Regions from separate parts of the Streptomyces sp. NPDC043738 genome, predicted to be linked through region 1. Evidence: riboswitches for the same ligand, from Rfam matches in the RefSeq annotation. Region 1 holds a riboswitch; each other region holds the start of a gene.
What was found. A riboswitch is a leader RNA that binds a small molecule or an ion and turns the genes downstream of it on or off. The one in region 1 is predicted to bind cobalamin.
Positions count from the first base shown of each region.

Region 1 (5,832 bases):
GCGCTCCTGCTGGTGCGGCAGTTCGGCCTCCGGCTGCTGCGCCGACTCCTGCGGCCCGCCCTCCTGAGGCGGCGGCGCACCGCCCGGACCGCCCCCGTCGGGGCCGCCGTCCGGACCGTCCGGCTCCGGGTCGTCCTCGCCGTCGGCGCCCTCGTCCGCCCCGCCGAACTCCTCCAGCGTCCGGTCGAGCTTGTCCTCGTCCAGGCCGGGGGCGTCGAACGGATTGCGGCGCCGGCGGTGCGGCAGCGCCAGCAGCGCCGCCTGCCGGACGTCCTCCTCCTGGACGTCCGTGCGCCCCGCCCAGGCGGCCAGGGCCGTGGCGGTGCGCGCCATCACGATGTCCGCGCGCATCCCGTCCACCTCGAAGGCGGCACAGGTCGCCGCGATCTGGCGGAGCGCCGCGTCCCCCAGCACCACGTGCGCCAGCAGCTCCCGGGCGGCGGCGATGCGCGCGCGCAACCCGTCCTCCTCGGCCGCCCAGCGCGCCGCGAAGCCGGCCGGGTCCGCGTCGTACGCCAGCCGCCGGCGGACCACCTCCACCCGCTGCTCCGGCTCGCGCGAGGCCGCGACCTCGACCGTGAGCCCGAACCGGTCCAGCAACTGCGGCCGCAGCTCGCCCTCTTCGGGGTTCATGGTGCCCACGAGCAGGAAGCGGGCCGCGTGCCGTACCGAGACGCCCTCACGCTCGACGTAGGAGGCGCCCATGGCGGCGGCGTCCAGCAGCAGGTCCACCAGGTGGTCGTGGAGGAGGTTGACCTCGTCGACGTACAGGATGCCGCGGTGCGCGTCCGCCAGCAGTCCCGGCTCGAAGGCCTTCACACCCTCCGACAGGGCCCGTTCGATGTCCAGCGCGCCGACCAGCCGGTCCTCGGAGGCGCCGACGGGCAGCTCGACCATGCGCGTCGGGCGCTGCTCGACGGCGCCCGGCTCGTGCGGCCCGTCAGGGCAGCCGGGGTCGGGTGCGGTGGGCGCGCAGGCGAAGCGGCAGCCGCCGACCACGTCGACGGCCGGCATCAGGGCCGACAGCGCGCGCACCGCGGTGGACTTGGCGGTGCCCTTCTCGCCGCGCACCAGCACCCCGCCGACCGCGGGGCTCACCGCGTTGAGCAGCAGCGCCAGCCGCAGATCGTCCATCCCGACGACCGCGGTGAAGGGGTACTGCGGGGTCGTGTTGTGCACCGTTGTCATGCCTTGTCATCCTCCACGTCGCCGGCCCGATCCGTCCCATGCGTACCCCTCATGGCGCCCCCGGAGGCACGAACGGCAGCCCCTCCGGCACCCCTTCCTCGATCAGCCGCCACAGCGCGTCCGTGTCCGCGTGCTCCTCGATCAGATCGCCCAGCCGGTCCAGCTGCTCCTCGCGCAGCGCGGCGAAGCGGGTGTCGGGGGCCGGCACGAAGGCCCGCCCCGCGTCGGCCGCCACCCGCCGCAGGAACGCCCGGCGGAAGCCGTCGCTCTCCAGCGAGCCGTGCCAGTGCGTGCCCCACACGGAGCCGACCCGGCAGCCGTCCAGGCCGTGCCCTTCGTCATCGGAGAAGAACGCCTCGCCGCCGGTCACTTCGGCGACGCCGTGGTGGATCTCGTACCCCTCCACCGGCTCGCCCAGCGCCCGCCCGGCCGGCCGCGCGAGGGTCTTCTCCGCCGCGAACCGCACCCGTACGGGCAGCAGCCCCAGCCCCTCGACCGTGCCCGCCTTCGACTCGACCTCGTCCTCGATGCGCTCGCCCAGCATCTGGAAGCCGCCACAGACGCCCAGCACCGGGCGGCCCTCGGCGGCCCGGCGGGCGATCGCGTCCGCCAGGCCGCGCTCGCGCAGCCACGCAAGCGCCCGCACCGTGCCCCGGGTCCCCGGCAGCACCACCAGATCCGCGTCGGCCAGCTCCTCGGCCCGGTCCACGAACCGCACCACCACGCCCGGTTCGGCGGCCAGCGCGTCCACGTCCGTGAAGTTCGACATCAGCGGTACGGCGGCGACCGCGACCCGCAGCACATCGGCGCCGTGCGGCGGCGCCACCACGCTTTCGCGCACCGTGCCGCGCAGAGACACCCGCAGGCCGTCCTCCTCGTCGATGCCCAGCCCGTGCGCGAAGGGCAGCACGCCCAGCGTCGGCCGCCCGCTCAGGCGCCGCATCATCTCCAGGCCGGGCTCCAACAGCGTCACATCGCCCCGGAACTTGTTGACGAGGTACCCCGCCACCAGCGCCTGGTCCTCCTTCGACAGCAGCGCGGTGGTGCCGAAGAAGGACGCGAACACCCCGCCGCGGTCGATGTCGCCGACCACGACGACCGGTATCCGGGCGGCCCGGGCGATGCCCATGTTGACGATGTCGGTGCGCCGCAGGTTGATCTCGGCGGGGCTGCCGGCGCCCTCGCAGATCACCGCGTCATGGGTACGCCGCAGCTCGGCCAGGCAGTCGGTCACCGTGCCGAGCAACTGCTCCTGCCGGCCCGCGTGGTAGCCACGGGCACTGAGCTCACCGACCGGCTTGCCCAGCAGCACCACCTGGCTGCTGCGGTCGCCGCCCGGCTTGAGCAGCACGGGGTTCATCAGCGCGGTCGGCTCCACCCGCGCCGCGGCGGCCTGCATCGCCTGGGCCCGGCCGATCTCCGCGCCCTCGCGCGTGACGAACGAGTTCAGCGACATGTTCTGCGCCTTGAAGGGCGCCACGCGCACGCCCTGCCGTACCAGCCAGCGGCAGATTCCCGCCGTCACCACGCTCTTGCCGGCGTCCGACGTCGTACCGGCCACCAACAGGCCCCCGCCGACGGTCCCGCCGGACGCCTTGCTCCGCCCGTTCACCGGCTCTTCCTCCCGCTCCCGCGGCGCGCCGCCGCGCTCCTGTGCCGCACCGCGCCCGCCACCAGCCGTCCTGCCACCGTCGTCGCCAGCGCCAGCGCGCTCACCTTCCGCGACAGCCGTACCGCCCGCTCGATGTCGCCGGCCGCGACCGGCCGCGCCCCGCCGTTGAGCACCGGGCGGTGCTCGACCCGCCCGCCGTACGCCAGCGTGCCGCCCAGCCGTACGCCCAGCGCACCCGCGAACGACGCCTCCACCGGGCCCGCGTTGGGGCTCGGGTGCGCCCCGCCGTCGGCCCGCCAGGCCCGCAGCGCGCCGCGCCGGTCGGGGCCGGCGAGCACGGCCAGGGTGGCGGTCAGCCGGGAGCCGGGCCAGCCGGCGAGGTCGTCGAGCCGGGCCGAGGCCCAGCCGAAGCGGCGGTAGCGCGGCGACTTGTGACCCACCATCGCGTCCAGCGTGTTCACCGCACGGAACGCCACCAGGCCGGGCACCCCGCCGAGCGCGCCCCACACCAGGGCACCCACCACCGCGTCCGAGGTGTTCTCGGCGACCGACTCCACCACCGCGCGGGCCAACTGAGGCCCGTCCAGCGCCTGCGGATCACGCCCGCACAGATGCGGCAGCCGCTCCCGGGCCACGTCCAGGTCGCCCGCCGTGAGCGCCCCGCCGACGGCCCGTGCCTCCCGGCCCAGCGAGGTGCCGCCCAGCACGGCCCAGACCGTCGCCGCGGTCAGCGCGACGCGGGCCCCGCGGGAGCGTCCCGCGGCGCGCCGCAGCAGGGCGGCCCCGGCGGCCGCACCGCCCGCGCACAGCACGGCATGTGCCGCGCCGTACCCGCGGTGGTCGCGCCACAGCCGGCGCTCCACGGCGCCCGCGGCCCGGCCGAACGCGGCCACCGGATGGCCGCGCCGCGGATCCGCCGCGATCAGGTCGGCGAGAAAGCCCAGGGCCGCGCCGCACGCGTATCCCGCGTGTTCGCCGCGCATCGGGTCAGGCCGCCGTCAGGCCTCGAAGGGGCCCTGCGGGGCCGTGCAGTGGTGCTCTCGAAGGGCGGCCGGGCATGGCGGTATGTCCTCACTCAGGGTCCGCGCCCTGGCTCGACGTGACGGCGACAGGAGTCTCCTGGCTCCCGGATCGGCGTGGCCCCCGGCCTTCCAGTCCTGGTACGCCGTCAGGCGTACGCGAGGCGGACCGTGGCCTTCGCTGGAGGAACGCTCCCCGGTGACAGTGGCGGGACCGCGCCGGATTCTCACCGGACTTCCTCATCTGTCGCCGATTGGCTCCGGCAGTCCACCACGCCCTGCGAAGGCCCGTCAACTCACCCTTGACCTGCGACGCTGCCCCGTGGCACGCGCTGTGGCACACGCCACAGGGTGGCGGCCGCGTCACAGACGGTTGCCTGTGCCCCTGATCCCACGTCACTATCAGTTGCACGGTGGCGAAGGGGCCGCCGGAAGGGGGCTGGGGGATGCCGGAGAGCGCCGGTCATCACGAGATCCGCATCAGGATCACGGGGACGAACAATCCGCAGCAGGACATCGACGACCTCCAGGTGTGGCTGGAGCGCGAACCGTGGCTGAGCCGCCGGGAACACGCCTGGGAGCAGCGGCCGCGCCCCGCCCACGAAGCGGCCGGCACCGGCGGTGCCGACCCGGCCGGACCGGGCGACATGGCCGTGGGAGTGGACGACCTGATCCTGGTGATCGTCGGCGCGGTCGCCGCCGAGGTCACCAAGGGGCTGGGCATCGCCCTGCGCGAGTGGCTGCGGCGCCGCAAGGAGGAGCGGGCCGAGGGCGAGGCGCCCGCCGTCGACGCCGGCACGGGCGGTGAGCTGCAGGCGGTCGGCGACACCGAACGCCCCGATCCGGGCGGACCGACGCGCGGGGGCGGCACCGGCGAGGGCTGACCCGGATGTCCGAATACGACGCGCGGGGAAAGATCAACCGGGCGCTGCTGGTCTGTGTCCACGACTACACCACGCTGACCGGCCTGCCCGCGGTGGAGGACAACGCCCCCGAGTTGCGGCGGGCACTGACCGCCACCGACCTGTTCACCGCCGACGAGGTCACGGTCTGCCGCCCCACGGAGCCCTGGGAGCTGGGACAGGCCCTCAAGACCGCCGCCGACGAGGCGCGCGGTCTGCTGCTGGTGCACTTCTCCGGCCACGGCCGGGTCCGCAGCGACGGCGGCGATCTGCAGCTGATGGTCGGCGCCTCCGTGCCCCGGCAGAGCCACACCACCGTCTCCTGGCAGGACATGGTGCTCTCCTGCCTCGACAACGCACGGGCCGAGCGCATCGTGATCGTCCTGGAGTGCTGCTACGCCGGCAACGCCGACGGAGCCTTCCACTCCCTGCGCAAGCCCATGTCGCTGCTGATGGCCGCCCAGCCCAACCGCCGGATCTTCAGCGGCGACGAACCGGCCGGCGGCAGCCTCTTCACCCGGGCCATGGTGGAGGTCCTCGAACACGGCATCCCCGGGCGGCGCTTCGTCGCCTTCGAGGACCTCGTACGGGAGCTGCGCACCCGGCTCGCCGACGAGCGGACCCCGATGGGCGACGTCTGGGAGCCGCGCTCCGCGAAGCAGAACACCCTCGACGACGTCGTCCTGTCCTTCGCCACCCCAGAGGTCCGGCTCCCGACGCCGCCGCGGGTCCGCTTACGCCGCTGGTTCAACCAGCACCTCCGGCGCCGGCTGCGGCTCCTGCTCTCGCTGGGCACCGTCCTCGCGCTCACCGCCGCCACACTGCTCACCCTGCACGCGCTGCGCCCGCCGCCGGACTGCCCGCCCGCCCTCGAACTGCGGCTGCTCACCGCCCCGGAGGCCGAACCCACCCTGCGCCAGGCCGCCTTCGGCTACGAGATGTCCGAGCTCAACACCCGCCCGCTGCACGGCGAGGACGATCTGCCCGCGGGCTGCCGGCGCGCCCAGATCACCGTCTACTCCGCCGCCAAGGACCAGGTCGACCAGGGCTTCGCCGCCGCCGACCGCTGGCAGGGCCAGGCCCAGGGCACCGGCAAGGACCTCCAGGACGC
Region 1 is NZ_JBWKCJ010000028.1:67,552-73,383, reverse strand. It holds gene AC0680_RS29725 (putative cobaltochelatase) at 1-1,188, opposite strand, end outside; gene AC0680_RS29720 (cobyric acid synthase) at 1,238-2,800, opposite strand; gene AC0680_RS29715 (cobalamin biosynthesis protein) at 2,797-3,783, opposite strand; cobalamin riboswitch at 3,913-4,061, opposite strand; gene AC0680_RS29710 (hypothetical protein) at 4,266-4,703, shown strand; gene AC0680_RS29705 (caspase family protein) at 4,709-5,832, shown strand, end outside.

Region 2 (5,832 bases), on a different contig from region 1:
GCTGGGGCGGTGAAAAGGGGGATCTCCAGAAGGAACCGCCCGGCGGGATCACCGTCGAGCCGGCCGACCACGGACTCGGACGCTCCCGGGGCGGACTGACCAGCAAGATTCACCTCGCGGTCGAGCAGGGCCAGAAGCCGTTGGCGGTGGTGGTCACTGCCGGGCAGCGGGGCGATTCCCCTCAGTTCGAGCCTGTCCTGGAAGCAATCCGGGTGCCCAGACTCAGCCGGGGACGGCCACGCAAGAGGCCGGATCGAGTGCGCGCTGACAAGGCGTACGACTCCCGCAAGAACCGCTCCTACCTGCGCAGACGCGGCATCAAAGCGACGATCCCGGTCCCCGCGGACCGCGTCCGCAACCGGCAGAAGCGCGGCTCGCGCGGCGGACGGCCACCGACGTTCGACAAGACCGACTACAAGCAGCGGCACGCGGTCGAGTGCGGAATCAACCGACTCAAGCGGCACCGCGCGGTCGCCACGAGATACGACAAACTCGCCGTCCGCTACGAATCAACTGTGCTGGTCGCAGTCCTCAACGAGTGGCTGTGACCAGCACTTTCACAACACGCCCTAGGGCCTGCCCCATCGGACACCCCTGGCCCAGCCGGTAGGTGTCCTCGAGTTCCTGCCGGGCGCCAGGCGGCGGCGCATCCGTGACCTGGCGGCCTCCTTCCCCGAGCCATCGGCCTGGTGGCCCGGCCTCTCCTGTCAAGGAGCAGGTTCGAATCCTGTCGTGCCCACCAGTGGTGGACCGCGAGGTCAGTGGCCCCCGACTCGGTTGAGTCGGGGGCCGTTTTCGTGCCCGGTGGCGGTGGGGTGGCGCGGGTGGGAGCGCTCCGGGGGCTGCTGGGGGGACTGCTGGGGGGCTGTTGTTTGTGGTGTGTGGGGGTGTATCGTCGGTTGTAGTTTGAACTTTCAAGTAAGTGTGGCGAATGATCCACGCGGTGTCGTGGTGGAAGATCGGAGAGCGGGTTCATGGCCGTACGACGGCTCAATCACGCGGTGTTGTACGTCCGGGACGTGGCGCGGGCTGTTGCTTTTTACGGTGAGGCGCTGGGGCTCACCGTGGATGTGGAGATACCGGGGCGGGCGGCCTTCCTCAGTGCGCCCGGCTCGCTGAACGATCACGACCTGGGGCTGTTCGCGGTGGGGGCGGACGCGCCGGGGCCGGAGACCGGACGGGTCGGGCTGTACCACCTGGCCTGGGAGGTCGGCACGCTCGGCGAACTCGCCGCGACCGAGGCGCGGCTCGGTGAGCGCGGCGCACTGGTCGGCGCCACCGACCACCTCGTCTCCAAGTCCCTGTACGCCAAGGACCCGGACGGCAACGAGTTCGAGGTGATGTGGCGGGTTCCGCGGGAGGACTGGCCGGGGCCGGAGGAGGCGGACCGGCTGCGGCCGCTGGATCTGGCGGTGGCGCTCAGGCGCTGGGGGCCGGACCTGGTGACGGGCGCCGCGGCCGGCTCGGCCACGTGAGGTGAGGCGCGGCCCGCGCGCCGTGCCTCAGGAGTCCGACGCCGCTGCCGCCCGCTCTGCCGCCTTCGCCCGGTCTGCCGCCTCCGCGCGCTGCGCCCAGCGCTTCTCCACGCCGCTCAGTCGCCAGTACGCCAGCGCCGCGGCCCACACCACGACGAACAGGCCGACGATGATGAAGCCGACATTGTCGAGGTCGAGGGTGGAGATCCAGCCGGTCAGCGGGTCGTCGAGGGCGAGTTTGTCGTGCAGCACGGTCACCAGCTCGATCGTGCCGATGAAGAAGGCGACGGCGATCGACAGTCCGGTGATGGTGAGGTTGTAGTAGACCTTGCGCACCGGGTTGGAGAACGCCCACTGGTAGGCGAAGTTCATGAACGTGCCGTCGAGGGTGTCGAACAGGCTCATCCCGGCGGCGAACAGCAGCGGCAGGCACAGGATCGCGTACCACGGCACGCCGGCCGCGGCGCCGCTGCCCGCCATCACCATCAGGGTCACCTCGGTCGCGGTGTCGAAGCCGAGCCCGAAGAGGAAGCCGAGCGGGAACATCTGGCCGGGGCGCGAGATCGAGCGGGTGAAGCGTCCCAGGAAGCGGTTCATGAAGCCGCGCGAATCGAGGCGCTGCTCCAGCTCGGCCTCGTCGTACCGGCCGTCGCGCATACCGCGGAAGACCCGCCAGATCCCGGCCAGCGCGATGAGGTTGAGGGCGGCGATGAGGTAGAGGAACGTCCCCGAGACCGTGGTGCCGATGGTGCCGAGGATCTGGTGGGTACGGGATTCGTCGTTGAGCAGGGTGCCCGCGAGCTGGGCGCCGCCCGCCACCAGGGCGGCCATCGCGACCACCACGCTGGAGTGGCCGAGCGCGAACCAGAAGCCCACCGAGACCGGCCGCTTGCCGTCGGCCATCAACTTGCGGGTGGTGTTGTCGATCGCGGCGATGTGGTCGGCATCGAAGGCGTGCCGCATGCCGAGGGTGTATGCGGTGATGCCGAGTCCGGCGCCGAAGACCTGGCTGCCCACGGAGTAGTGGTGCGGGACGACGAGCAGGAAGAGCACGCCGAAGGCGACGACGTGCAGGCCGGCTATGACGGCCATCAGGCCGGCGGTACGGAGGGTGTCCTGCCGGCGCCAGCGGAACGCGGCGGGGGCAGGGGTGTTCGGGGTATCGGTGGACAGGGCCATCCGGCGGTCACGCTCCAGCACCTCGTGGATCAGTTCGTGAGATGCCGTGGCCGGTCTCCTGGCTTACGGGTGCACGCGTCCGTCCCCGCCTTCCCGGCCGCGGGCTGCGGTCAGTGGCGCCGTACGCGCGCCGTGCGCATACGGAAAGGGCTGGAAACTCCCCGATCACAGTGGCGAGGGCCGCTCCGGCCTGGGACACAAGGTCCGGCACCGGTCTTCCCGAACACCACGGCTCGATCACTCTATCTGCCGAGGAGGGCGGGTGTGCCGAGGAGGACGGGGGGAGGTGCGGGCCAGTGGCAGTGGACTCGCGGCCGGTGGTCGCCGGGAGGGCCGGCGCTCCGCTTCGGGGTCGGTGGGCCAGGGACGCCGGGTCAGTAGTCCAAGGACGAGAGGAAGGCGTGCAGTTCGCGGTCGAAGAGCCCGGTGTTCTCCAGATTGACCATATGGGCCGCGCCCGGTATTCGGACTCTTCGGGCGCCGGGGACGGCCAGCGCTATGGCATGGGCGTTGGCGGAGATGTCCGCACTGTCGAGGTCGCCGTCGAACACGACCGTCGGCACCCGGATCTCGCCCAGGCGGTCCGCGGCCCCGACCTCAAGGGGCATCCCGGCGCCCAGCCCATCGGCATGCACCTCCACATTGGCCGCGGCCGAGGCGCGCATCCGCTCGCGGAACCCCGGGTGCACGGCGGATGGTTCGCGATGCGGACCGTCCACCCACATCCGCAGGAAGTGCTCGACATAGCGATCCGCGCCGTCCGGTGCGCCGATGGCCGCGACCTGCTCCTTGATGTGCTCCAGCACGAAGGGGTCGGTGAAGGGGCGGCCGCTGATGCCGGGGGAGGCGAGCGCGAGGGCCGTCACCCGGTCCGGGTGGGCTATCGCGGTGTCGAGGGCGACCCGCGAACCGTGTGAGAGGCCGACGAGGACGGCGCTGGGGGCGTCGAGCGCGTCCAGGAGGGTGCACAGGTCGTCGTGGTTGGCGTAGTCCCCGTCCACCGTGGAGGACAGGCCGTGGCCGCGGAAGTCGTAGCGGATCGCGCGGAGGCCGGAGTTCACCAGCCAGGTGAACTGTTCGTCCCACATGTGCTGGTCGAGCATGCCGCCGTGCAGCAGTACCACCGCGGGGCCCGAGCCGGCCGTCTCATAGAACAGCTCGCCGTCGTCGACCGGCACGAGGCCGTTGTCGACCTCGGACCAGTCGGTGATTGCTCGGGTCATGCTCCGGACCGTCCTTTGTGCGTGGAGTGCGTGGAGTGCGTGGGGGATGGGGGCGGGTGGGGTGATTGGGGTTGGTCAGGCGAGCTTTGTGACGTTGTTGGTGGTGGTGGCGTGTGTGTTGTTTCTGTTTTTGATGCCGGTGTTGTCGTTACTGCCGCTGGTGTCAGTTTTATCCGGTGGACTGTGTGAGCCGTTCGCCAGGTGCCGGAATTCCTCACCGAGTCGGTCGAGCACGTGCAGGGCCGTGCGGACGTCCTCGGCGGGCAGGTCGGCCAGCCGCTGTCGCAGCTCCCTCGCCTCGAACTCCTGGATCCCGCGTATCGCCGCCGCGCCCTCGGTGGTGAGCTCGATCAGGGAAGAGCGGCGGTGTGCGGGGTTGGGGGCCGTCACGACCAGGCCCAGCTCCGCGGCGTGGTTCACCCAGCGCTGCACCGGCTGTCTGTCGAGCCCCATCGAACGGGCCAACTGCGGCACGGTCCTGGGCCCTTCGCTGCGCAGGGCGTCCAGCAGCGCGTGTTCACCGGCGGTCATGCCCGTGCCCGTCAGCTCGCGCTCCACCGCGCGGACGACCGTCCGGTGCAGCGGCCATAGGCGTCTGATGACGCCGTACAGCAGGTCCTCGGCGGTAGTGGGTCCATCGGCGCCCACCCTGTCGGCGTCGCGCGCGGTGGAACTGTGCGCTCCGGCGCCGTTTTCGCCGGTGTCATGCTCTGCGGCATCCCCCTCATTGACACTCATGATGTCATGATGACATCGGTGATGTCGTTTGGGAAGGGGCTTGGCGCGGAAAGGAGTTGATGGCGGAAGGAGCTGAGGAGGGAGAGGAGCGGTGAGCAGTGCCGCGGGTGACGGGCGCGGCGGGGAGCGTGCGGGCGATGTGTGATGGGTGAGGGAGAGCGTGAGGGCGGATGAAGGTCGGTCTGTTGCGTGCGGTCGGGGTGGTCACGGCGGTGTACAGGGTGGCGGTGACGGCGGTGCCCGATCTGCTGGCGCGGCCTTCGGGGCTGGTCGACGGTGAGGGAAGGGTCGAGCCGGCCACCCGGATCTCGTTGCGCCCGCTGGCCTGGCGGGAAGTGGCCAGCGGGCTCGCACTCGCGCTGGCGCCCGAGGGTCCGGCGCTGCGCACCGCCGCGTACATGAGGATCGCGGCGGATCTCGGGGACGCCGTTCTGGTCGGTGCGACGCTGCCGGGCCGGGACCGGAGGGGGAGGGCGGCCGCGGCGTCCGTGGGATGGGGTGCGCTGTCGGTGGTCGGTCTGCTGGTCGGCGGGCGGCGACAGGGGGGCAGCCGCCGGACGGGGGTCAGTCGTCGGACGGGGGCGGGGCCGTTTCGGGGGCGAAGGAGATGACGAGGTCGGCGCGGTCGCGAGTCGCCGCCACGACGCGGGCGTTGGTCTCGTCCGAGGCGTGCACGAACCGTTCGGCGTCGGCGCGTGGGCGCCCGAAGCGCTCATGGCGGTCGATCAGCCGCCGGATCCGCTCCGGGCCGTCCAGCTCCACGTACCAGACCTCGTCGAGCAGCGCGCGGACCCGTGGCCAGGGCGCTGAGTCGAGAAGGAGGTAGTTGCCCTCGGTGACGACGAGCGGGATGTGTGGTGCGACGGCGATGCTGCCGGCGACCGGCTCCTCGATACGGCGGTCGAAGGCCGGGGCGTAGACGGTGGTGTCCGGCTCCGGGGTGCGCAGGCGCGCCAGCAGCGCCTCGTACCCGGCGGGATCGAAGGTGTCGGGCGCGCCCTTGCGGTCCGTGCGGCCGAGGCGGCGCAGCTCCGCCTCGGCGAGATGGAAGCCGTCCATCGGGACGAGCGCCGCCTGCCCGGCCAGCTCCGCCACGAGGTGGGCGGCGAGGGTGGACTTGCCGGCGCCCGGTGGGCCGGTGATGCCGAGCAGTCGGCGTCGTGCGGGGGTCGCGGAGCCGGCGAGCCGGCGGGCGCGGGAGAGAAGGTGCCGGGGAT
Region 2 is NZ_JBWKCJ010000018.1:140,612-146,443, forward strand. It holds one part of gene AC0680_RS23520 (IS5 family transposase) at 1-67, shown strand, start outside; one part of gene AC0680_RS23520 (IS5 family transposase) at 67-548, shown strand; gene AC0680_RS23525 (VOC family protein) at 975-1,475, shown strand; gene nicT (Nickel transporter NicT) at 1,503-2,654, opposite strand; cobalamin riboswitch at 2,686-2,900, opposite strand; gene AC0680_RS23535 (alpha/beta fold hydrolase) at 3,029-3,877, opposite strand; gene AC0680_RS23540 (MarR family winged helix-turn-helix transcriptional regulator) at 3,953-4,615, opposite strand; gene AC0680_RS23545 (hypothetical protein) at 4,786-5,226, shown strand; gene AC0680_RS23550 (nucleoside/nucleotide kinase family protein) at 5,180-5,832, opposite strand, start outside.
Region 2: it holds a riboswitch for cobalamin, as region 1 does, so the genes downstream of both, nicT (Nickel transporter NicT) here and AC0680_RS29715 (cobalamin biosynthesis protein) in region 1, are expected to answer to the same signal.

Region 3 (5,832 bases), on a different contig from region 1:
GTCGGCGGCCTGTTCACCCGCTGGTTCCACCGCTGGGCGCTGCTGACCGGCTGGGCGGCCGGCATGCTCTACGGCACGCTCGCGGCGTACGGCGTCGCCAGCCCGACCCAGGCCCACTTCGGCGGCTCCAGCAAGGAGATCCCCGGCATCGGCGAGATCGGCTACATCGGCCTGACCGCCTTCGTCCTGAACGTCGTGGTGACGGTCGTGCTGACGTTCGCCCTGAAGGCCATGAAGGCCCCTGAGGGCGTCGACGAGACCAGCCCCGGCGACTACACCGCGGACGCCGGCGACGAGGGCGTCTCGGCGGAGCTGCCGCCTGCTACGGCGGGGGCACCGGCGGGGCACTGACGCCACCGGCTCGCTTGCGGCTACGGGCCGTCGCGCTCCTCCTGGGCGCGGCGGCCCGTTCGCTTGTCGGAGGTGGGGCGGTCAGTCCGCCCAGTCCTTCAGAGCCTCGGTTTCAAGGGTGATGTTCACCGGGTCGGGCAGAAGCAGGGGCTTGCCGTAGGGAACGGTGTTGACCGTCTCGTAGCGGACCCCGTCAGGCTGGCTGTGGACCAATACCTCGCAAGCTTGCCGGTCGATCAGCAGATAGAGCGGGATACCGGTCTCCGCATAGGCGCGAGGCTTCTCCACCCTGTCGCGCTGATGGGTGTCGGAGTCGTGGGAGGTCACCTCGACGACCATGAGTACGGCATCGGGGTCTGCCCACTCGCCCGAGACGTTGAAGGCGTCCATGTGTGCGAGCGTGCCGTCCGGCCGGGCGCGGCCTGCGCGGTACTCCTGCACCTTGAGACCTTGGTCGGGGTTGAGCCAGAGTTCGGGCCGCTGCTGCAAACAGATGCGCGTCAGCCACTGAATGATGCGCCCGTGGGCCCCGTCCGGCATCGGCTTGCTCCTGACCTTCCCGTCGATGAATTCCAGCCGAGCGCCTTTCTCCAGGCGGCTGAGTATCCGGGCGGCCTCTTCGAAGTGCTCCGTCTCCATGACGTGTGGCCGGTCGGCAAGCGCGGTCATCGGGCCTTCTCCTTCTTCCAACGGGCGGAGCAGGGAGGTGCGGAACCGACGATAGCCGAGCCCGCCGACACCCACCCCGCCGTCGGCCCCGCCCCCCACACTTGACCCCATGGACATCACGATCAGGCCCGTGCGCCAGGCGGAGTTCGGTGCGGTCGGGGAGTTGCTGGTGGCGGTCTATCTGGCCGATGGGCTGCTGGTATCCGGGGAGCGCGACGCCTACGCGGCGAAGCTGCGGGAGGTGGCGGAACGGGCGGAGCAGGCCGAGGTGTTGGTGGCCGTGGAGGGGCCGGACGAGCGGGTGGTGGGGACGGTCACCTTCTCCGCGTACGGGAGTCCGTATGCGGAGCTGGCGGGGCCCGGGGAGGGCGAGTTCCGGATGCTCGCGGTGCGGCCCGAGGGGCGCGGACGAGGGGTCGGGGAGGCGTTGGTGGCGGCGTGTCTGGAGCGGGCGCGGGCACTCGGGCTGAGCGGCATGGTGCTGTCCACGCCGCGGCACGTACTGCCCGCGCACCGGCTCTACCGCAGGCTGGGGTTCGCGCGCGCGGAAGAGCGGGACTGGGAACCGGTACCGGGGATCACTCTCTGGGCGTTCGCGCGGGACGTGGCCTGAAAGGCGCTCCAGGCCCGGCCTGAGGGCCGTTCCGGGCGCTCCCCCGCCCCCTGGCACTTCGCACACCTGTCGGAGTGGTATGAGGTGGCGACACAAGATGTGGGGGTGCACGCGGGGAGCAGCACAAGATGTATGCTCGTCCTCGCTGTCGCCGCAGGGGAATCCGGTGGGAATCCGGAACTGTCCCGCAACGGTGTAAGAGCGCGCCCAGTGGCCCGATGAGGGCCCTGCCGCGCGCCCGTGAAGTCCGAGGACCTGCCGACGGTACGCCCGCACCGCCATCGGTGCGGACGTCGATACGTCCGGGCCCCGAGGGTTGGGCCGGTGGACGCCGCGCGGTGTGCCCGCGCACCCCTGGCCGTCACGGGGTGCCGCACGCGCGCGTGCGGCCGTCGCGCCCCGCCCCTCCTGGCCCCCGCCGAGTGAGGGAGAGCATCACGTGACCATCGCGCCAACGGAACCCGCGTCAGACGCCGAGGTCGTGCAGCCTGCGGTGACCACGCCCGCCGGCGGTCCGGGCGAGGCCGGGCAGGACGGTCCGGGCGTCGCGCTGCTGCGCACCCTGACGAAGCTGACCGAGGACCTGACCGCGACCGACCCCGGCAAGGTGGCCGCCGCCGCCCTGCGCGGCCGGTACGAGGGCGCGGGCGAGTCCGAACTGCGGTCGCTGGCCATCGAGGCCGCGGCCGGGCTGATCGGTGACGAGCCGCAGTACTCCAAGCTCGCCGCGCGGCTGCTCACCCTCTCGATCTCGGAGGAGGCGGCCGAACAGGGGGCGGTCGCCTTCTCCGCCTCCGTCGAAGTCGGCCACCGCGAGGGGCTGATCGCCGACGAGACCGCGGAGTTCGTACGGACCCACGCCGCCCGGCTGGACGCCCTGGTCGACCAGGCGCTCGCCGACGGGGCCGACGACCGGTTCGGGTACTTCGGGCTGCGCACGCTGCACTCGCGCTACCTGCTGCGCCACCCCACCACCCGCCAGGTCGTCGAGACGCCCCAGCACTTCCTGCTGCGGGTGGCCTGCGGCCTCGCCGAGGACGGCAGCGAGCGCGCCCTGGACGACGTCGCCGAGCTGTACGGCCTCACCAGCTCGCTGTCGTACCTGCCCTCCTCCCCCACGCTGTTCAACTCCGGCACCCGCCACCCGCAGATGTCGTCCTGCTACCTGCTGGACTCGCCGCTGGACGAGCTGGACTCGATCTACGACCGCTACCACCAGGTGGCGCGGCTGTCCAAGCACGCCGGTGGCATCGGCCTGTCCTACTCCCGTATCCGCGCCCGCGGTTCGCTGATCCGCGGCACCAACGGGCACTCCAACGGCATCGTGCCCTTCCTGCGCACCCTGGACGCCTCGGTCGCGGCCGTGAACCAGGGCGGCCGGCGCAAGGGCGCCGCCTGCGTCTACCTGGAGACCTGGCACGCCGACATCGAGGAGTTCCTGGAGCTGCGCGACAACACCGGTGAGGAGGCCCGCCGCACCCACAACCTGAACATCGCGCACTGGATCCCGGACGAGTTCATGCGCCGGGTGGAGGCGGACGCCGACTGGTCGCTGTTCTCCCCCTCGGACGCCCCGGAGCTGGTGGACCTGTGGGGCGAGGAGTTCGACGCCGCCTACCGCAGGGCCGAGGCCGAGGGCCGGGCGCTCAAGCAGATCCCGGCCCGGGTGCTGTACTCCCGCATGATGCGCACCCTGGCGCAGACCGGCAACGGCTGGATGACGTTCAAGGACGCCGCCAACCGCACCGCCAACCAGACCGCCGAGCCCGGCCAGGTCGTGCACTCCTCCAACCTGTGCACGGAGATCCTGGAGGTGACCGACGACGGGGAGACCGCGGTCTGCAACCTGGGGTCGGTCAACCTCGCCGCCCACCTGGGCAACGAGGCCGCCGGCTGGGAGGAGGCGATGGACTGGGAGAAGCTGGACGCCACGGTCCGTACCGCCGTCACCTTCCTCGACCGGGTCGTGGACATCAACTTCTACCCGACCGAGCAGGCCGGGGCCTCCAACTCCCGCTGGCGCCCGGTGGGTCTGGGCCTGATGGGCCTGCAGGACGTCTTCTTCCGGCTGCGGCTGCCCTTCGACTCGGCCGAGGCGCGGGAGCTGTCGACCCGGATCTCCGAGCGGATCATGCTCGCCGCGTACGAGGCGTCCGCCGCTCTCGCCGAGCGGCACGGCCCGCACCCGGCCTGGTCGGCGACCCGCACCGCCCGCGGTGTGCTGCACCCCGACCACTACCCCAACGCCGAGCCCCGCTGGGCGGACCGCTGGGCGGCGCTGCGCACCAGGATCGCCACGACCGGGATGCGCAACTCGCTGCTGCTGGCGATCGCGCCGACCGCGACCATCGCCTCGATCGCGGGCGTGTACGAGTGCATCGAGCCGCAGGTCTCCAACCTCTTCAAGCGCGAGACGCTGTCGGGTGAGTTCCTCCAGGTCAACGCGTATCTGATCGAGGAGCTCAAGGCCCTGGGGCTGTGGGACGCGCGGACCCGTGACGCGCTGCGCGAGGCGAACGGCTCGGTGCAGGACGTCGACTGGATCCCCGAGGAGGTCCGGGCGCTGTACCGCACCGCCTGGGAGATCCCGCAGCGCGCCCTGATCGACATGGCCGCGGCCCGTACGCCCTTCATCGACCAGAGCCAGTCGCTGAACCTCTTCATGGCGTCGCCGACCATCGGCAAGCTCAGCTCGATGTACGCCTACGCCTGGAAGCGCGGCATCAAGACGACGTACTACCTGCGTTCGCGGCCGGCGACCCGGATCGCCCAGTCGGCCCGCGGCACCGCGGCCGCCGGCGGCACCGTCCCCGTACCCGTCCCGCAGCAGGCCACCGACCCCGAGGCGGTCGCCTGCTCCCTGGAAAACCCCGAGTCCTGCGAGGCCTGCCAGTAATGACCACCGAAACCAGCGCTTCGGCGACGCACACCGCCACCACCGGTGAGAAGAACCTTCTGGACCCGGGCTTCGAGCTGACCCTGCGGCCCATGCGGTACCCGGAGTTCTACGACCGCTACCGCGACGCGATCAAGAACACCTGGACCGTGGAGGAGGTCGACCTCCACTCCGACGTCGCCGACCTCGCCAAGCTCTCGCCGGGCGAGCAGCACATGATCGGCCGGCTGGTCGCGTTCTTCGCGACCGGTGACTCGATCGTCGCCAACAACCTCGTGCTGACGCTCTACAAGCACATCAACTCCCCCGAGGCGCGGCTGTACCTGAGCCGTCAGCTCTTCGAGGAGGCGGTGCACGTCCAGTTCTATCTGACGCTGCTGGACACCTACCTCCCCGACCCGGACGACCGTGCCGCCGCCTTCGCGGCCGTGGAGAACATCCCCTCCATCCGGGAGAAGGCCGAGTTCTGCTTCAAGTGGATGGACTCGGTCGAGAGCATCGACCGGCTGGAGTCCAAGGCCGACCGGCGCCGCTTCCTGCTGAACCTGATCTGCTTCGCGGCCTGCATCGAGGGGCTGTTCTTCTACGGCGCCTTCGCCTACGTCTACTGGTTCCGCTCGCGCGGTCTGCTGCACGGGCTGGCCACCGGCACCAACTGGGTCTTCCGCGACGAGTCCATGCACATGGACTTCGCCTTCTCGGTGGTGGACACGGTCCGCGAGGAGGAGCCCGACCTCTTCGACGACAAGCTGGAGCAGCAGGTCACCGAGATGCTCAGGGAGGCCGTCGAGGCCGAGCTGCAGTTCGGCCGCGACCTGTGCGGTGACGGCCTGCCGGGCATGAACACCGAGTCGATGCGCGAGTACCTCCAGTGTGTCGCCGACCAGCGGCTGCAGCGCCTGGGATTTGCTCCCGTGTACGGCTCGGAGAACCCGTTCTCCTTCATGGAGCTGCAGAACGTCCAGGAGCTGACCAACTTCTTCGAGCGCCGGGCCTCCGCCTACCAGGTCGCCGTCGAGGGCTCGGTCTCCTTCGACGACGACTTCTAGACCGGGGGAACCGGAGGACCTGCGACGCCCCGTCAGCCCTGGTCATGCGCCAATGTGAGCGTTCTGTTACCTCGGCAACCGGAGCCGCGGCCACCACATCTCTGTGGACATGAAGGCCACGAAGGGGCGTCGTCGGTTCATCGACTATCCGCGCCAGGGACGAGAGGGTCCGCGCCGCTGGCTGCCGTCATGGCGGCTGTGGCTCGGCACCCTCTCGTTCGGCATCCTCTGCCTGGCGGGGCTGTTCACTGTCG
Region 3 is NZ_JBWKCJ010000040.1:21,838-27,669, reverse strand. It holds gene mctP (monocarboxylate uptake permease MctP) at 1-351, shown strand, start outside; gene AC0680_RS34340 (Uma2 family endonuclease) at 433-1,020, opposite strand; gene AC0680_RS34335 (GNAT family N-acetyltransferase) at 1,130-1,633, shown strand; cobalamin riboswitch at 1,760-1,910, shown strand; gene AC0680_RS34330 (ribonucleoside-diphosphate reductase subunit alpha) at 2,073-4,529, shown strand; gene AC0680_RS34325 (ribonucleotide-diphosphate reductase subunit beta) at 4,529-5,578, shown strand; gene AC0680_RS34320 (transglycosylase domain-containing protein) at 5,688-5,832, shown strand, end outside.
Region 3: it holds a riboswitch for cobalamin, as region 1 does, so the genes downstream of both, AC0680_RS34330 (ribonucleoside-diphosphate reductase subunit alpha) here and AC0680_RS29715 (cobalamin biosynthesis protein) in region 1, are expected to answer to the same signal.

Region 4 (5,832 bases), on a different contig from region 1:
GCACGGCGGAGGGCTTCTACCGGGTCCGCAACGGCATGGCTCCGGTCATCGCCCGTGGCCTGGCCTACGCACCGTACGCCGACCTCATCTGGGTGGAGACCGGCACCCCGGACCTGGCGCAGGCCCGCGAGTTCGCCGAGGCGATCCACGCCGCGCACCCGGACCAGATGCTGGCCTACAACTGCTCGCCGTCGTTCAACTGGAAGGCCGCTCTCGACGACGACCAGATCGCCAAGTTCCAGCGGGAGCTGGGCGCGATGGGCTACCGCTTCCAGTTCATCACCCTGGCCGGCTTCCACTCCCTCAACCACGGCATGTTCGACCTGGCGCGCGGCTACGCCGAGCACGGCATGACCGCGTACGTCGATCTGCAGGAGCGGGAGTTCGCCGCGCAGACGCACGGCTTCACGGCGGTCAGGCACCAGCGCGAGGTCGGCACCGGCTACTTCGACCTGGTCTCCACCGCCGTCAACCCCGCCTCCTCCACCACGGCCCTGAGCGGCTCCACGGAGGAGGAGCAGTTCCACTAGGACACGCCTCGGGCCGCCCCGTCGGGGTGGCCGTCCGGTCCGTCCCCGGCCGAGCGGGGGTCGTACGACCGTCCCCGTCCGACCCCCGCTCCGCTCCCTCCCGCAGGAGAACCCGATGACCACCAGCGCCCTCGCCCACCGCGTCCGCGTCCTCGCCGCCCCGGGCGACCGTCACGACGAGATCCTCACCCCCGCCGCCCTGGACTTCCTCGGACAACTGGCCACCGCCTTCGCCGAGCGGCGGCAGGACCTGCTGAAGGAACGCCGTCGGCAGGCCCTGCGCCTGGCCGCCGGTTCCCCGCTCGACTTCCCGCTGGTCACCTCCGCCGTGCGCGCCGACCCGTCATGGCGGGTGGCCGCGCCGGCTCCGGGCCTGACCGACCGCCGCGTCGAGATCACCGGCCCGCCGGACCGGCGCATGACGGTCAACGCGCTCAACTCCGGCGCCCAGGTGTGGATGGCGGACTTCGCGGACGCCACCGCCCCCACCTGGGAGAACGTCATCGGCGGCCAGCTGAACCTGCTCGACGCCATCGACCGGCGCATCGACTTCACCAGTGCCGACGGCAAGGAGTACCGGCTCGCCGACCGCGACCGGCTCGCCACCATCGTCGTCCGACCGCGCGGCTGGCATCTCGACGAGGGGCACCTGGAGTTCGCCGGCGGACCGGTGCCCGCCGCGCTCGTCGACTTCGGCCTTTACTTCTTCCACTGCGCGCAGCGCCAGATCGACGCCGGCCACGGCCCGTACTTCTACCTGCCGAAGCTGGAGAACCGCTACGAGGCCCGGCTGTGGAACGACGTGTTCGTCCTCGCCCAGGAGCTGCTCGGCATCCCCCGCGGCACGATCCGCGCCACCGTGCTCATCGAGACGATCACCGCCGCCTTCGAGATGGAGGAGATCCTCCACGAGCTGCGCGAGCACAGCTCCGGCCTCAACGCCGGCCGCCGGGACTACCTGTTCAGCCTGATCAAGACCTTGGGGCACCGCACCGGCTTCCTGCTGCCGGACCGGGCGAAGGTGACCATGACCGCGCCCTTCCTTCGGGCGTACACCGAACTGCTGGTGCGCACCTGCCACAAGCGGGGCGCCCCTGCGATCGGAGGCATGGCGGCGCGGGTGCCGAGCAAAGACCCGGCCGCCGACGAGGCGACGCTGGCCAAGGTCCGGCTGGACAAGGAGCGCGAGGCCGAGGACGGCTTCGACGGCTCCTGGGTGGCCCACCCCGGCCTCGTCCCCCTGTGCCGCGAGGTGTTCGACGGCGTTCTCGGCGACCGGCCGCACCAGATCGACCGTACCCGCGACGACGTGGCGGTGAGCGCCGCGGACCTGCTCTCGGTGCGCCGCATCAGCGGTCCGCCCACGGCGGAGGGGATACGCGCCAACGTCGCCGTCGCCCTGCGCTACTTCGCCGCCTGGCTGCGCGGCCAGGGGGCGGTCGCCCTGTACGGCCTGATGGAGGACGCCGCCACCGCCGAGATCGCCCGCGTGCAGATCTGGCAGTGGCTGCGCCACCGGGTCGTCGACCGCGAGACGGTCCTGCGGCTGCTCGACGAGGAACTCGCCGCGCTCGGCGCCGAGTACCCGTGGGCAGACCTCGACGCGGTGCGGGATCTGTTCGAACGCAACGCGCTGGCCCGCGAGTTGCCGGGCTTCTTCACTCCGGACGCCTACTCCCGCCACCTCGTGCGGAATGGGGAGACCCGGTCATGAGCGCGGGCATCCGGCGCGTCGGGGTGGTCGGCGGCGGCCAGATGGGCGCGGGCATCGCCGAGGTGTGTGCGCGGGCCGGTCTCGACACCGTGGTCTGTGAGGCCGACGCCACGGCCGCCCGGGCCGCGCGGGAGCGGGTGGCCGCCTCGCTGGAACGCGCCGTCCAACGGGGGAAGCTGGAGCCGGCCGCGGCCCGACGGGCACTCGCCCGCCTGCGGTTCACCGGCAGCCTGGAGGACCTGGCCGACCGGCAGTTGGTCATCGAGGCCGTGGTCGAGAACGCCGACGCCAAGACGGAGGTGTTCGCCGCGCTGGACAAGATCGTCGAGGATCCCGGGGCGGTGCTGGCGACCAACACCTCCTCCCTCCCCGTCATGCGCCTGGGCATGGCCACCGGCCGCGCCGACCGGGTCGTGGGACTGCACTTCTTCAACCCCGTCCCGGTGCTGCCGCTGGTGGAGATCGTGACCTCCCTGCACACGGCCCCGGAAACGGTCACCCTCGTGGCGGAGTTCGCCACCGGCGTCCTGGGCAAAACGGTCGTGCGCTCCCAGGACCGGGCCGGCTTCGTCGTCAACGCGCTGCTCGTCCCGTATCTGCTCGCGGCGATCCGTATGGCGGAGTCGGGCTTCGCCACCGCAGCGGACATCGACACCGGCATGGAGCTGGGCTGCGCCCACCCCATGGGGCCGCTCAGACTCGCCGACCTGATCGGGCTGGACACCGTCGCCTCGATCGCCGAGTCGCTCTACGACGAGTTCAAGGAACCCCTCTACGCCCCTCCCCCGCTGCTCCAGCGGATGGTCGAGGCGGGGCTGCTGGGCCGCAAGGCCGGCCGGGGGTTCCACCAGTACGACCAGAACTGAGGGATCTGGTCCGGCCGGGCTGAGGGGCCCGGACCGCACCGCCGGTGGAGGGTTCCGGCGGCTGCTCACAGGAGGGCGGGAAACGCATGTGCGGCGTTTCCCGCCCTCGTCGTGCCTCACACCTGCCGACCGCGTGTCTCACCTCACCTTCCGAATGATCGACCTGGACGTACCGCATCACCGGACGGCCCTTAGGCTGACCAGTGCAGCTGGTTCGCCCCGTCCGCCAGGCGGGATGCGTCGCAAGAGGGAACCCGGTGGGAATCCGGGACTGCCCCGCAGCGGTGAGCGGGAACGACCGCCGTCATACGCACTGGGTCCGACGAGAGGGCCTGGGAAGCGACGGCCATTAGGTGTCCTCCCCCGTGAGGACGTGCCCGCGAGTCCGAAGACCTGCCATCTGCCCGGGTGCGAACGACTCGCATCCGGACATCCCGGTGACCTCGAGGGCGGGTCGGCGTACACACCAGGCGGAGCACCGCGCCATGCCGCGCGAGGTCGTACCGCCTGGTCTGCCACCCCTTCGCGCCTTCGTCCCGTCGCCGGGATCTCAGGGATTCGTCTCGCGAAGGAGATCTCCGTGAACACCAAGTCCGCGGCCGCGGCAGCACGGGCCACCGTGTACGGCTACCCGCGCCAGGGCCCCGACCGGGAACTGAAGAAGTCGATCGAGGGCTACTGGAAGGGCCGCGTCACCGCCGACGCCCTCCGCGCCACCGCCGCCGAACTGCGCCGCACCAGCTGGCAGCAGCTGGCCGGAGCCGGCCTCGACGAGGTTCCGACCGGCGACTTCTCGTACTACGACCACGTCCTGGACACCACCGTCATGGTCGGCGCGATCCCCGACCGCCACCGGGCCGCCGTCGCGGCCGATCCGCTCGACGGCTACTTCGCCATGGCGCGTGGCACGCAGGATGTCGCGCCACTGGAGATGACCAAGTGGTTCGACACCAACTACCACTACCTGGTGCCCGAGTTGGGCCCTGACACGACGTTCACCGCCGACTCCACCAAGCAGGTGACCGAGCTGACGGAGGCCCTGGCACTGGGTCTGACGGCCCGGCCGGTCCTGGTCGGTCCCGTCACCTATCTGCTGCTGGCCAAGCCCGCGCCCGGCGTGGCCGCCGGCTTCGACCCGCTGACCCTCCTGGACCGCCTGCTGCCCGTGTACGCCGAGGTCCTCGCCGATCTGCGCGCCGCCGGTGCCGAGTGGGTGCAGCTGGACGAGCCCGCCCTCGTCCAGGACCGCACCCCGGCCGAGCTCCACAGCGCCGCCCGCGCCTACCGCGAACTCGGCGCCCTCACCGACCGGCCCCAGCTGCTCGTCGCCTCCTACTTCGACCGCCTGGGCGATGCCCTGCCCGTACTGGCCAAGGCTCCGGTCGAGGGGCTCGCGCTGGACTTCACCGAAGCCGCCGCCGCCAACCTGGAGGCGCTTGCGGCCGTCGGCGGACTGCCGGGCAGGCGACTGGTCGCCGGCGTCGTCAACGGCCGCAACATCTGGGTCAACGACCTGGAGAAGTCCCTCGCCACGCTCGGCACCCTCCTCGGCCTGGCCGACCGGGTCGATGTGTCGGCCTCCTGCTCACTGCTGCACGTGCCCCTCGACGCGGCGGCCGAGCGGGACATCGAACCGCAGGTCCTGCGCTGGCTCGCGTTCGCCCGTCAGAAGACGGCCGAGATCGTCACCCTCGCCAAGGGCCTGACCCGCGGCACCGGCGCCATCACCGCCCAACTGGCCGCGAACCGGGCCGCCCTGGCTTCCCGGGCCCACTCCCCCATCACCCACGACCCGGCCGTCCGCACCCGGACCGCCGCGATCACCGAGAGCGACGCCCGCCGCTCGCAGCCCTACGCCGAACGGACCACGGCCCAACGCGCCCACCTGCGCCTGCCGTTGCTGCCGACCACGACCATCGGCTCCTTCCCGCAGACCGGCGAACTGCGCACCGCACGGGCCGACCTGCGCGCGGGCCGGATCGACACGGCCGGGTACGAGGAGCGGATCAAGGCCGAGATCCAGGAGGTGCTCGCCTTCCAGGAGAAGGCCGGTCTGGACGTCCTCGTCCACGGCGAGGCCGAACGCAACGACATGGTCCAGTACTTCGCCGAACAGCTCACCGGCTACCTCGCCACACAGCACGGCTGGGTCCAGTCCTACGGCACCCGCTACGTCCGCCCGCCGATCCTGGCCGGCGACATCTCCCGCCCCGAGCCGATGACGGTGCGTTGGACGGCCTACGCCCAGTCCCTCACCGACCGCCCGGTCAAGGGCATGCTGACCGGCCCGGTCACCATGCTCGCCTGGTCCTTCGTCCGCGACGACCAGCCCCTGGGCGACACCGCCCGCCAGGTCGCCCTGGCCCTGCGCGACGAGGTGGGCGACCTGGAGGCGGCCGGCACATCCGTCATCCAGGTGGACGAGCCGGCGCTGCGCGAGACCCTGCCGCTGCGCACCGGTGACCGCCCCGCCTACCTGGCCTGGGCCACGGAGGCGTTCCGGATCACCACCAGCGGCGTCCGCCCGGACACCCAGATCCACACCCACATGTGCTACGCCGAGTTCGGCGACATCGTCCAGGCCATCGACGACCTCGACGCCGACGTCATCAGCCTGGAGGCCGCCCGTTCCCACATGCAGGTCGCCCGCGAACTGGCCGCCCACGGCTATCCGCGCGAGGCCGGGCCCGGCGTGTACGACATCCACTCACCACGCGTGCCG
Region 4 is NZ_JBWKCJ010000007.1:86,317-92,148, forward strand. It holds gene aceA (isocitrate lyase) at 1-530, shown strand, start outside; gene aceB (malate synthase A) at 646-2,244, shown strand; gene AC0680_RS12235 (3-hydroxybutyryl-CoA dehydrogenase) at 2,241-3,110, shown strand; cobalamin riboswitch at 3,304-3,525, shown strand; gene metE (5-methyltetrahydropteroyltriglutamate--homocysteine S-methyltransferase) at 3,691-5,832, shown strand, end outside.
Region 4: it holds a riboswitch for cobalamin, as region 1 does, so the genes downstream of both, metE (5-methyltetrahydropteroyltriglutamate--homocysteine S-methyltransferase) here and AC0680_RS29715 (cobalamin biosynthesis protein) in region 1, are expected to answer to the same signal.